Cupriavidus taiwanensis LMG 19424: one gene and its partner. The protein of the gene in region 1 interacts with the protein of each later gene in a pairwise test. Links are inferred from orthologs where the notes say so. Each region holds a gene or a part of one and is shown in the gene's direction. Other genes may lie near its edges.

Region 1 (7,489 bases):
AGCTGCTGGCGCTGCTGTACGGCATGCAGGCGCTGGGCGTGGCGATCGCGGTGGCGTTCCCGAGCGTGGCCGGCTTTGCCCTCAGCAGCCTGCTGGCGGGCCTGCCGTTCACCGCGCTGGTGGCGTTTGCGATGCGCGAGGCGCGGCGCCTCTGGGGGCCGCAGGCACCGCGGCTGATGGGCCTGATGACCGCGTCCTACGGCCTCGGCCAGATCGCCGGCCCGCCGCTGGCGACCGCGCTGGTGGCGCGCAGCGGCGGCTTTGCCGGTTCGCTGGCGTGCGCCGCCGCGGCGCTGGCGCTGGGCGCGCTGGTATTCGCCTGGATGCGCCGCGCATGGCCGCTGCCGGCCGCCGGGAGCCGGCCAGGGGCCGCCTGAGCCCGGGCGCCAAGGTGCGCTAAAGTATCGCCTTTGCCGTCCGGCGCGCCGCGCGACAGGCTGCGTCCGGCTCCGCCGGCATCGCGGTCCGCGGCGCGGCACAGAAGGCCGGGCCGTACCCGGCACGCCAGACCGGGCGGCGCAGGAGCGACCCCATGTCTTTTGCCTTGCAGCCCGCGCGCGCCGCGGGCGCTTCCCATCCCGTCTCCGCCGAAGAGCAGCGCGTGCGCGTCGACCTGGCCGCGGCCTATCGCCTGGCTGCGCGCGAGGGCTGGGATGACTTGATCTACACCCATATCTCGGCCACGGTGCCGGGCGAGCCCGACCACTTCCTGATCAATCCCTTCGGCTTTGCCTTCGACGAGATCCGCGCCAGCGACCTGGTCAAGATCAACGGCCGCGGCGAGGTCGTCGGCGAGACGGTGCATCCGGTCAACGTGACTGGCTTCGCGCTGCACGCCGCAGTGCATGCCGCGCGCGCCGATGCGATGTGCGTGATGCACCTGCATAACACCGCCGGCATTGCCGTGTCGGCGCAGGCGGCGGGGCTGCTGCCGCTGTCGCAGCACGCCATGCGCTTCCATGGGCGCATGGCCTATCACGACTACGAGGGCCTGGCCTTTACCCCGGCCGAGGGTGCGCGGCTGACCGCATCGCTGGGCGCGCATCCGGCCATGCTGTTGCGCAACCACGGCACGCTGACGGTGGGCCGCACCGTGGCCGAAGCCTATGTGCTGATGGCGACGCTGATCAAGGCCTGCGAAATCCAGATCGCGGCGCAGGCGGGCGGTGCCCTGGTGCAGCCCGACGCCGCGGTGGCGGACAAGACCTCCGCGCAGCTCCATGACGATGGCGCGATCGAAGGCGTGCTGGAATGGCCCGCGCTGCTGCGCAAACTGGATAGAATCGATCCTTCCTACCGGGACTGAAGGGAAGAATTTTTCCGCCCGGACCACAACAATCAATCAAGCACAGGAGCCTATGTATGCCGACTTTCCACGTCGAAATGTTTGAAGGCCGTACCATCGAGCAGAAGCGCAAGTTTGTCGAGGAAGTGACCCGCGTCAGCTGCGAAACGCTGGGCTGCTCGCCGTCGGCGGTCGACATCATCATTACCGACATCAAGCGCGAGAACTGGGCCACCGGCGGCGAGCTGTGGGCCGACAAGAAGTAAGGCGCCGGGCCGCTTCAGACTGAACACCATGCAGCACTTCGCCTCAGACAATTACGCCGGCTTCTGCCCGGAATCGCTCAAGTATTTCCTGGAAGCCAACGGCAGCGGCCATGAGCAGGCCTACGGCGACGACAGCTGGACGCAGAAGGTCTGCGACCGGATCCGCGACCTGTTCCAGACCGATTGCGAAGTGTTCTTCGTGTTCAACGGCACGGCGGCCAACTCGCTGGCGCTGTCGGCGCTGTGCCAGTCGTACCACTCGGTGATCTGCCACGAACTGGCGCATATCGAGACCGACGAATGCGGCGGGCCGGAATTCTTCTCCAACGGTTCCAAGCTGCTGACCGCGCCGGGCGAGAACGGCAAGCTCACGCCCGATGCTGTCGAGGCGCTGGTCACCCGCCGCGCCGACATCCATTACCCCAAGCCCAAGGTGGTGTCGCTGACGCAGTCGACCGAAGTCGGCACCGTCTACAGCGTCGAAGAGGTGCGCGCGATCGCGGCCATCGCCAAGCGCCGGCAGTTGCGCGTGCACATGGACGGCGCGCGCTTTGCCAATGCGGTGGCGTCGCTGGGCGTGCATCCTTCCGAAATCACCTGGCGCGCGGGCGTCGACGTGCTGTGCTTCGGCGGCACCAAGAACGGGCTGCCGGTGGGCGAGGCGGTGGTGTTTTTCGACCGCCGCCTGGCCGAGGACTTTGCCTACCGCGTCAAGCAGGCCGGACAGCTGGCGTCGAAGATGCGCTTTATTTCCGCGCCGTGGCTGGGTTTGCTCGAGAACGACGTGTGGCTTGCCAACGCGCGCCATGCCAATGCGATGGCGCAACGGCTGCAGCAGCGCATCCGCGACATCCCGGGCGTGCGCATCATGTTCCCGACCCAGTCCAATGCGGTCTTCGCCGAGCTGCCGCTGCCGGCGATCGAGGCGCTGCGTGCAAAGGGCTGGCGCTTCTATACCTTTATCGGCGCGGGCGGCTGCCGTTTCATGTGTTCGTGGGACCTGCAGCCGCAAACCGTGGAGGCGCTGGCCGCCGACATGCGCGCCGCCTGCGGCGCATAGCGGCGCCATATCCCGCCATACTTATAACGACGAGACCCAGGAGCCCCCATGACCTTCCGATTCTGCCCGCAGTGCGGCGCGCCGCTGGAGGTGCTGCCGCTGTCCGGGCGCGAACGCCACGCCTGCGTGCAGCAGGACTGCGGCTTCGTGCACTGGAACAACCCGCTGCCGGTGCTGGCCGCGGTGGTGGAATACCAGGACAAGCTGCTGCTGGCGCGCAACGCGGCCTGGCCGGAGAAGATGTTTGCGCTGGTGACCGGCTTCCTGGAGCGCGACGAGCCGCCCGAACTGGGCGTGGCGCGCGAGCTGAAGGAGGAGACCAACCTCGATACCGAGTCGGTCGCGTTGATCGGGGTCTACGAGTTCATGCGCAAGAACGAGCTGATCATCGCCTATCACGTCAAGGCGACCGGCACCGTCGAACTGTCCGAGGAACTGGCCGAATACAAGCTGGTGGCGCCCGAGGACGTGCGGGTGTGGTCGGCCGGGACCGGCTTCGCGGTGGCCGACTGGCTTGCCGCGCGCGGCTACCCGGTGCGCTTCTTCGATCGCCAGACCGGCGCCGACATTCCGGACCCGCGCCGCCCCCACGACTTCAGCCAGATCGGGGCTTCGCTACAATATCGCTGGTAAGGCGGGTTTCTCAGCCAGCCTCCAGCCCCCAAGCATCAGAGGAAGAGACGAATGGAGTTCCAGAAAGAAGTGGACGCGCGCGGCCTGAACTGCCCGCTGCCGATCCTGCGCACCAAGAAGGCCCTGGCCGACATGGCCAGCGGCGATGTCCTCAAGGTGCTGGCCACCGATCCCGGCGCCACGCGCGATTTCCAGGCCTTTGCCAAGCAGACCGGCAACGAGCTGCTGTCGCACTCGGAAGTGGACAAGGTGTTCGTGTTCTACATGCGCCGGCGCTGATGGATTGCTCCCGTTCCCGCCCGCGGGGCAGGGAGCGTTCATCCGTCCGAAAAGGAAAAAGCCGCTCGAAAGCGGCTTTTTCTTCGTAACCCGTCCGGGGGAGCTCAGCGCCCCAGGCCGTTCAGGTGTTCGCGCGATTCCAGGTAGGCGCTGAAATCGGTACCCACTTCGGGGTGCTTCAGCGCAAACTCGACGGTCGCCTTGAGGTAGCCCAGCTTGCTGCCGCAGTCATAGCGGCGGCCCTGGTAGCGGTACGCCAGCACCTGCTCCTGGCCCAGCAGCGACTGGATCGCGTCGGTCAGCTGCAGTTCGCCGCCCGCGCCGGGCTTGAGCTCGCGAAGGTGGTCGAAGATGCGCGGCGTCAGGATGTAACGGCCGACCACGCCAAGGTTCGACGGTGCATCTTCCGGCGCCGGCTTCTCGACGATGCCCGAGACCTTGATCACGTCGTCGTCCCACTCGCGGCCGTCGATCACGCCGTAGGAGCGGCTCTGCTCGGGCGTGATTTCCTCGACGCCCAGCACCGAGCAGTTGTAGTGGTTGAAGGCATCCACCATCTGCTTCATCACCGGCGGGTTGCCGTCGATCAGGTCATCGGCCAGCATCACCGCGAACGGCGTGTCGCCCACCAGCTTGGCCGCGCACAGCACGGCATGGCCCAGGCCCAGTGCCTCGGGCTGGCGCACGTAGTAGCACTCCACGTTGGCCGGCTTGATCGAGCGCACCACGTCCAGCAGCGCCTGCTTGTTCTTGGCTTCGAGCTCTACCTCCAGTTCGAAGGCCTTGTCGAAATGGTCCTCGATCGCGCGTTTGGAGCGGCCCGTGACGAAGATCATCTCGGTAATGCCGGCGGCCATGGCTTCTTCCACGGCGTACTGGATCAGCGGCTTGTCCACCACCGGAAGCATTTCCTTGGGGCTGGCCTTGGTGGCTGGCAGGAAGCGGGTGCCCAGGCCCGCAACCGGGAACACAGCCTTGGTGACGCGATTTTCCATATCAGGTGTACCTCTCAGATTCCAGTCCATAACCCTGCCAGCCAGCGTGGGCGCCGTCTGTCCGGTTCTGTCCGACGATGCCGCACAGAACCCCCGGCTGGCAGGGGCGTGATGCAGGCCGCCTGGCTGACCCCTCGGTCAGGCCGGCAGCCGCTGCAGCTGGCCCTGCAGCTTGGCCAGCGTCTGCTCGAAATCGGACAGGCGCTGCGTCTCTTGCGCCACCACCGCGGGCGGAGCCTTGGCGACAAAGCTCTCGTTCGACAGCTTGGCGCGGCACTTGCCGATTTCGCCACCGATGCGTTCGACTTCCTTCGACAGGCGCGCGCGCTCGGCGGCGACATCGATCTCGATCTTCAGCAGCAGGTGGTTGCCCCCGGCAATGGCGACCGGCGCACCGGCGCCTTCGGCCTGCAGGGCAGCTTCATCTTCGAAGACGCGCACCTCCGAAAGTTTCGCCAGCGCCTGGATATGTGCGCTGGCCGCCTTCAGGAAGGCGCTGTCGCCCTCGGCATATAGCGGGATGCGCTGGGCCGGCGAGATGTTCATTTCGCCGCGCAGGTTCCGGCAGGCGTCGATCACTTCCTTCAGGCGCGCGACCCACTGTTCGGCATTTTCGTCGATCTTGGCGACGGCGGGCAGCGGATACGGCTGCAATGCGATGGTTTCCGCACCATCGCCGCTGGCACGCCCGGCCAGCGGGGCGACCTTTTGCCACAATTCCTCGGTAATGAACGGGATGATCGGATGCGCCAGGCGCAGCACGGTTTCCAGCACGCGCAGCAGGGTGCGCCGCGTGGCGCGCTGCTGGGCTTCGGTGCCGTTCTGGATCTGCACCTTGGCCAGCTCGAGGTACCAGTCGCAGTACTCGTCCCAGACGAACTTGTAAATGGCGTTGGCGATATTGTCGAAGCGGTACTCGGCAAAGCCTTTTTCGACCTCGGCCTCGACACGCTGCAGCAGCGACACGATCCAGCGGTCCGCCTGCGAGAAATCGAGGTAGCCGTCCGGGCCGCAGTCCTGGTTGCAAGGGCCCATGCCGCAGTCATGGCCCTCGGTGTTCATCAGCACGAAGCGGGTGGCGTTCCACAGCTTGTTGCAGAAGTTGCGGTAGCCCTCGCAGCGGCCGGTGTCAAAGTTGATGTTGCGGCCGAGCGTGGCCAGCGACGCGAAGGTGAAGCGCAGCGCGTCGGCGCCAAAGGCCGGAATGCCCTCGGGGAATTCCTTTTTCGTCTTCTTCTCGATCTTCGGGGCGTCCTTGGGCCGGCGCAGGCCGGTGGTGCGCTTCTTCAGCAGCGTGTCGAGGTCGATGCCGTCGATCAGGTCCACCGGGTCGAGCGTGTTGCCCTCGGACTTGCTCATCTTCTTGCCTTCCGAGTCGCGCACCAGGCCGTGCACGTAGACGGTATGGAAGGGCACCTTGCCGGTGAAGTGCTTGGTCATCATGACCATGCGCGCCACCCAGAAGAAGATGATGTCGTAGCCGGTGACGAGCACCGACGACGGCAGGAAGTGCTTCAGCTCCGGCGTTTCCTCGGGCCAGCCCAGCGAGGAGAACGGCACCAGCGCCGACGAGAACCAGGTGTCGAGCACGTCTTCCTCGCGGCGCAGCGCGCCGGTGCTGCCGGCGGCCTTCGCCTTGGCGAGCGCTTCCTCTTCGGTGCGGCCGACGAAGCAATTGCCGGCATCGTCGTACCATGCCGGGATCTGGTGGCCCCACCACAGCTGGCGCGAGATGCACCAGTCCTGGATATTGCCCAGCCACTGGTTGTAGGTGCTGATCCAGTTCTCGGGCACAAGCTTGATCTCGCCGCTCTGCACGGCCTCGAGCGCAACCTCGGCGATCGAGCGGCCGGGGTAGAAGGTGCCTTCCGGCGCCGGCTTGCTCATGGCGACGAACCACTGGTCGGTCAGCATCGGCTCGATCGCGCTGCCGGTGCGCTCGCTGCGCGGCGTCATCAGCTTGTGCTTCTTGACGTCTTCCAGCAGGCCCTGCTTGTCGAGGTCGTCGACGATGGCCTTGCGCGCGTCGAAGCGGTCCAGGCCGGCATAGGCGGCGGGGGCGTCGGCAACGATCTTCGCATCGAGCGTCAGGATCGACAGCTGCGGCAGGTTGTGGCGCAGGCCCACCGCATAGTCGTTGAAGTCATGGCCCGGGGTGACCTTGACCACGCCGGTGCCGAACTCGCGGTCGACGTATTCGTCGGCGATCACCGGGATCTGGCGACCGGTCAGCGGCAGGTGCACCGACTTGCCGATCAGGTGCGCATAGCGCTCGTCTTCCGGATGCACCATCACGGCGACGTCGCCCAGCATGGTTTCCGGACGCGTGGTGGCGACGGTCAGGTGGGTCAGGCCGCCCTTGGCGTCAGCCTCGACCAGCGGATAGCGGATATGCCACAGCGAGCCTTCTTCCTCGACGCTGTCGACTTCCAGGTCCGACACCGCGGTGCCCAGCACCGGATCCCAGTTGACCAGGCGCTTGCCGCGGTAGATCAGGCCCTGTTCGTACAGCCGCACGAAGACTTCGGTGACGGCCTTCGACATCTCCGGCGACATCGTGAAGTACTCGCGGCTCCAGTCGATCGACGCGCCCATGCGCCGCACCTGGCGGGTGATGGTCGAGCCCGACTCTTCCTTCCAGGCCCACACCTTCTCGGTGAACTTTTCGCGGCCGAGGTCATGGCGCGACACGCCCTGGCCCTCGAGCTGGCGCTCCACCACGATCTGGGTGGCGATGCCGGCGTGGTCGGTGCCCGGCACCCACAGCGTATTGGCGCCCAGCATGCGCGCATGGCGCGCCAGGCCGTCCATGATGGTCTGGTTGAAGGCATGGCCCATGTGCAGCGTGCCGGTCACATTCGGCGGCGGCAGCTGGATCGCGAAGTCCGGGCGGGCAGGGTCGAAGGTCGGCTTGGCGATGCCGCGCTTCTCCCACTCGGGGCCCCATTTCGCCTCGATGGCGGCGGGTTCG
Region 2 (5,473 bases), 500 kb from region 1 along the record:
GGCCTGAAGCGCGGCTGCGCGGTGGCCTATACCGACAAGGGCACCGGCGCGGCGCCGCATGACCTCGATACCGACACCGTGCCGCTGATCGACGGCACCCGCACCACGCGCGCCGCCGCCGGCAAAAATGCGCACTTCGCCGCGCCCGCCGGCGCCACCGCGCTGGCGGAATTCACTGCCGCCAATCCGCACCGGCTGGCGTTCAAGCACGCGCATTCGCAGCGCAACCCGGAGAAAGACTGGGGCAAGTTCACGCTGCAGGCGGTGGAGTTTGCGCTGTGGGCCATCAATGACCGCTTCGGCGCCGTGTCGGCCAACGGCACGCGCCAGCGCACGCTGGGCCAGGACAAGGTGCTGGTGATTGCATCGAGCGTGTCCAATGGCGGCGGCGCCGCCGTGGCAGCCGCGGAGCAGGATGCCGGCGGCCTGATCGACGGCGTGGCGGTGGCCGAGCCCAACCTGAACATGCCGCCCAACACCGGCATCGTGGTGCGGCGGGGCGCGTCACAGGTGGCGGCTTCGGGCCTGACGCTGTACGACTACACCACCACGGCCAACCTGCTGCAGCACTGCGCCGGCCGCGCCACCGCGCTGACGCAGGCGCCGTTCTACGCCAACCCCACCATGGCGCCGTTCTTCGCCGCGCGCTGCCAGACGCTGGCCGAGAAAGGGCTGGTCACCGGCGCGAACACGGACCAGCAGAGCGCCAGCGCGCTGCAGGCACTGCGTGCCGCGGGCTGGGAGGCGGAATCGGACGACCTGCACCCGTCGCTGGCCGCGTTCGACGTGGCGGCCGCGATCTCCGTCACCTACGCCAACGCCTATGCGCGGGCCAGCGTGACCGACCGGCTGTGCGGCTACAGCTTTGCCGCCACGCTGACGGACCTGAAGCCGGCGGCGATCGCGCCGGCCGCGCTGGCGTCGATGTATGCGACCGGCAATGGCATTCCGCCGCAGGCGCCGGTCCAGCTGATCAACGACCGCGATCCGCAGCATGGGCCGTACCTGAACCTGCCGTCCGTGTCCGCTTCGACCCAGCGCGCCGACCTGAACTACGACGGCGCCAGCTGTCTGCGCAACCTGCTGACCGGATCCGATGCGGCGGCGCTTGCGCTGCAGGCCGGCCAGGCGCTGACGCTGCGCAATGGCAACCTGCGCGGCAAGCCGGCGTTGATCGTGCATGGGCGCAGCGACGCGCTGCTGCCGGTCAACCATACCTCGCGCCCCTACCTGGGCCTGAACCGCCAGCGGGAAGGCGTGACCAGCAAGCTGTCCTACGTGGAGGTCGAGAACGCCCAGCATTTCGATGCCTTCATCGGCGTGGTGCCCGGCTACAGCAACCGCTACGTGCCGCTGCACGTCTACCTGAACCGGGCCCTCGACGCGGTCTACGACAACCTGACCACGGGCAAGGCGCTGCCGCCGTCGCAGGTGGTGCGGACCACGCCACGTGGCGGCACCCTCAACACGCCGGCGCCGGCGCTGCTGTCGTCCAACGTGCCGCCGTTCGCGGCCGTGCCGGCACCGGGCAATGCCATCACCGTCAATGCCAATACCGTACAGGTGCCAGACTGATGCACGACAACCCGCCGCGCGTGCTGTCGCAGCGCGATTTCGACCGCTTCGCCGCGCTGTCGCGCGACGATAACCCGATCCACTGCGATCCGGCCTTCGCCCGTGGCACGCATTTCGGTGCCACGGTGGCGCACGGCATGTTCCTGTTCTCGCTGCTGTGCGCGCATAGCATGCGGCAACTGCCGGGGCCGGCCTTGCCGGTGGCGCAGTCGCTGATGTTCCCCGCGCCTGCGTTCGTTGGCGATGCAGTGCAGGTGGCGCTGTCGGCCCAGCCGGCGCCGGCTGGTCTGGCCGCCTATGCCACCACGGTGAGCAGCGCGGCCGGGCCCGGGCACGCGCCGCGGGTGACGGCGGCCGGCGAATCACGCTGGCTGGTGGACGCGAGTCCCGCCGCACTGGCCAGCCAGCCAGCCGGAGCGGACCCCGCCGCGCAACACGGTGACGCGGCCTTGTACGGCCTGCGTCCGGGCCAGCAGGCGGCCGCGGCGCGGGCCTTCACCCCGGCTGACCTGGACGAGTACGTGGCGCTCACCGGCGATGCCAACCCGTTCCACGCCGATGCCGGCTTCGCCCGCGCGCGGGGCTTCGCTGGCCCGGTGGTGCCGTTGCCGCTGCTGGCAGGCATGTTCTCGGACCTGCTCGGCACCCGGCTGCCCGGGCGCGGTACGGGCTGGATGAAGCAGTCGTTGCGGCTGTGCGCGCCGGCCCGGCTGGATGAGCCGCTGACCGCCCGCGTGCGCATCGTACGGCTGCGCGCCGACAAGGACCTGGTCAACCTGGCCAGCGTGGTCACAGGCGCGGACGGCCGGGTGGTGGTGCAGGGCGAGTCGCTGGTGCTGGTGCGCAACCTGGCCGACAAGGGCGCCGACCGCGCCGCCTAGCCGGCGCGTATCTCGGACATCACATGCCGCCTGCGCAGCGCGTCCGGGCGGTGTCACGCCGGACGGGCGCGATATCGCGCCGAAAGCGGCCTTGAAATGTCACGGCCAAGCCTTATCTTTCGGTATGACATCGAGTGTCCGGCAGGGCATACGGGCGCGCCGGCAAGCAGGCCGGCGGCAACGCCCCCGCATCGGGACACGACCTATCCGAGAGAGGAATCCTATGCGTCTTGACAAGCTGACCACCCGGTTCCAGGAAGCGCTGGCTGAAGCGCAAAGCCTGGCCCTGGCCAACGACAACCAATACATCGACCCGCAGCACGTGCTGCGCGCACTGCTGTCGCAGGACGACGGTGCTGCCAAGGCGCTGCTCGCACGCGCCGGCGTCAACGTGCAGGGCCTGCAGACGGCGCTGGACGCCGCCATCAAGCGCCTGCCGCAGGTGCAGGGCACCAACGAGGTCCAGATCGGCCGCGACCTGGTCAACCTGCTCAACGCCACCGAGAAAGAAGCGCTCAAGCGCGGCGACCAGTTCATCGCCAGCGAGCTGTTCCTGCTGGCCGTGTCCGACGACAAGGGTGACGCCGGGCGCATCGCGCGCGAGAACGGCCTGAACCGCAAGTCGCTCGAATCGGCCATCCAGGCCGTGCGCGGCGGCGAATCCGTCAACAGCGCCGAGGCCGAGGGCCAGCGCGAGGCGCTGAAGAAGTACACCATCGACCTGACCGAGCGCGCCCGCATCGGCAAGCTCGACCCCGTGATCGGCCGCGACGACGAGATCCGCCGCGCGATCCAGATCCTGCAGCGCCGCACCAAGAACAACCCGGTGCTGATCGGCGAGCCGGGCGTGGGCAAGACCGCGATCGTCGAAGGGCTGGCGCAGCGCATCGTCAATGGCGAAGTGCCCGAGAGCCTGAAGAACAAGCGCGTGCTGGTGCTCGACATGGCGGGGCTGCTGGCCGGCGCCAAGTACCGCGGCGAGTTCGAGGAACGCCTGAAGGCCGTGCTGAACGACGTCGCCAAGGACGAAGGCCAGACCATCGTCTTCATCGACGAGATCCATACCATGGTGGGCGCCGGCAAGGCCGAGGGCGCGATCGACGCGGGCAACATGCTCAAGCCGGCGCTGGCGCGCGGCGAGCTGCACTGCATCGGCGCGACCACGCTGGACGAGTACCGCAAGTACATCGAGAAGGATGCCGCGCTGGAGCGCCGCTTCCAGAAGGTGCTGGTCGACGAGCCCACCGTGGAAGCCACCATCGCCATCCTGCGCGGCCTGCAGGAGAAGTATGAGCTGCACCACGGCGTGGAAATCACCGACCCGGCCATCGTCGCCGCGGCGGAGCTGTCGCATCGCTATATCACCGACCGCTTCCTGCCCGACAAGGCCATCGACCTGATCGACGAGGCCGCCGCGCGCATCAAGATGGAAATCGACTCCAAGCCGGAGGCGATGGACAAGCTCGAGCGCCGCACCATCCAGCTCAAGATCGAGCGCGAAGCGGTCAAGAAGGAGACCGACGAGGCTTCGCTCAAGCGCCTTGACCTGATCGAGCAGGAGATCGCGCGCCTGGAGAAGGAATACGCCGACCTCGACGAGATCTGGAAGGCCGAGAAGGGCGCCGCGCAGGGCACGGCCGCGCTGAAGGAAGAGATCGAGAAGGTCAAGCTGGAGATCGCGAAACTGCAGCGCGAAGGCAAGCTCGACAAGGTGGCCGAGCTGCAGTACGGCAAGCTGCCGGGACTGGAAGGCAAGCTCAAGGCCGCGACCGATGCCGAAGCCAGCGAGCAGAAGCAGCCCAACAAGCTGCTGCGCACGCAGGTGGGCGCCGAGGAAATCGCCGAAGTGGTGAGCCGGGCGACCGGCATCCCGGTGTCGAAGATGATGCAGGGCGAGCGCGAGAAGTTGCTGAAGATGGAGGAGCGCCTGCATGCTCGCGTGGTCGGCCAGGACGAGGCCGTGCGGCTGGTGTCCGATGCGATCCGCCGTTCGCGCGCCGGGCTGGCGGACGAGAACAAGCCCTATGGCTCGTTCCTGTTCCTGGGCCCGACCGGCGTCGGCAAGACCGAGCTGTGCAAGGCGCTGGCCGAGTTCATGTTCGATTCGGAAGAGCACCTGATCCGCATCGACATGAGCGAATTCATGGAGAAGCACAGCGTCAGCCGCCTGATCGGCGCGCCGCCGGGATACGTGGGCTACGAGGAAGGCGGCTACCTGACCGAGGCCGTGCGCCGCAAGCCGTACAGCGTGGTGCTGCTCGACGAAGTCGAGAAGGCCCACCCGGACGTCTTCAACGTGCTGCTGCAGGTGCTCGACGACGGCCGCCTGACCGATGGCCAGGGACGCACCGTGGACTTCAAGAACACGGTGATCGTGATGACGTCGAACCTCGGTTCGCAGATCATCCAGTCGATGGCTGGCGAGCCGCAGGAAGCGATCAAGGGCGCGGTCTGGCAGGAAGTGCGCACGCATTTCCGGCCCGAGTTCCTCAACCGGATCGATGAAGTGGTGGTGTTCCACGCGCTCGACCAGAAGAACATCGAGTCCATCGCGCGCATCCAGCTGCAGCGCCTGCAGGCCCGCCTGGCCCGCATGGACATGACGCTGGAGGTCAGCGACCATGCGCTGGAGAAGATCGCCAGCGCCGGCTACGACCCGGTGTTCGGGGCACGTCCGCTGAAGCGCGCGATCCAGCAGCAGATCGAGAACCCGGTGGCGCGGGCCATCCTCGAAGGCAAGTTCGCGGCCAAGGATGTGGTGCCAGTGGATTATGCCGACGGCGAGTTCACGTTCGGGCGGAAGCTGGACTGAGGCTGCTCACAGCGCTCACAAAGCCGTTTGCTTCCCTTCCGTAGCCGGGAGGGGAGCCATCGAGGCGGCCGATCGCACTCAAGCCCCTGCGCAATAGCGCGGGGGCTTTTTCTTTATTGGGGTGTAAGCCTCATGACCTGGTGAGATCAAGTCCTTCTGGTCGAATTGGCTTTCCGGTACTGGCTCGGGGGCATGGTTTCAATCT

Evidence for each region. The genes of interacting proteins can lie anywhere in the genome.
Region 2: the proteins of RALTA_RS10920 (region 1) and clpB interact in binary tests that used the Escherichia coli proteins (3 or more experiments, as listed by UniProt). The link is inferred for Cupriavidus taiwanensis LMG 19424 from one-to-one orthologs.

Annotation. Positions count from the first base shown.
Region 1 is NC_010528.1:2,384,259-2,391,747, reverse strand. What follows is about bases 2,049-4,909. They hold RALTA_RS10920 (sulfurtransferase TusA family protein), read left to right. Parts: upstream 2,049-3,295; coding sequence 3,296-3,523; downstream 3,524-4,909. Other genes in these bases: RALTA_RS10910 (valine--tRNA ligase), read right to left, coding at 4,657-4,909; galU (UTP--glucose-1-phosphate uridylyltransferase GalU), read right to left, coding at 3,628-4,518; RALTA_RS10925 (NUDIX domain-containing protein), read left to right, coding at 2,660-3,244; RALTA_RS10930 (threonine aldolase family protein), read left to right, coding at 2,049-2,611. Outside these bases: RALTA_RS10945 (YbfB/YjiJ family MFS transporter), read left to right, coding at 1-377; RALTA_RS10940 (class II aldolase/adducin family protein), read left to right, coding at 533-1,306; RALTA_RS10935 (4-oxalocrotonate tautomerase), read left to right, coding at 1,363-1,551; more of RALTA_RS10930, read left to right, coding at 1,580-2,048; more of RALTA_RS10910, read right to left, coding at 4,910-7,489. UniProt on the Escherichia coli protein: Involved in thiosulfate metabolism.
Region 2 is NC_010528.1:1,890,152-1,895,624, reverse strand. What follows is about bases 2,333-5,473. They hold clpB (ATP-dependent chaperone ClpB), read left to right. Parts: upstream 2,333-2,679; coding sequence 2,680-5,268; downstream 5,269-5,473. Other genes in these bases: RALTA_RS08640 (GlxA family transcriptional regulator), read right to left, coding at 5,415-5,473; RALTA_RS08650 (MaoC/PaaZ C-terminal domain-containing protein), read left to right, coding at 2,333-2,456. Also shown: RALTA_RS08655 (D-(-)-3-hydroxybutyrate oligomer hydrolase), read left to right, coding at 1-1,575; more of RALTA_RS08650, read left to right, coding at 1,575-2,332. UniProt on the Escherichia coli protein: Part of a stress-induced multi-chaperone system, it is involved in the recovery of the cell from heat-induced damage, in cooperation with DnaK, DnaJ and GrpE. Acts before DnaK, in the processing of protein aggregates.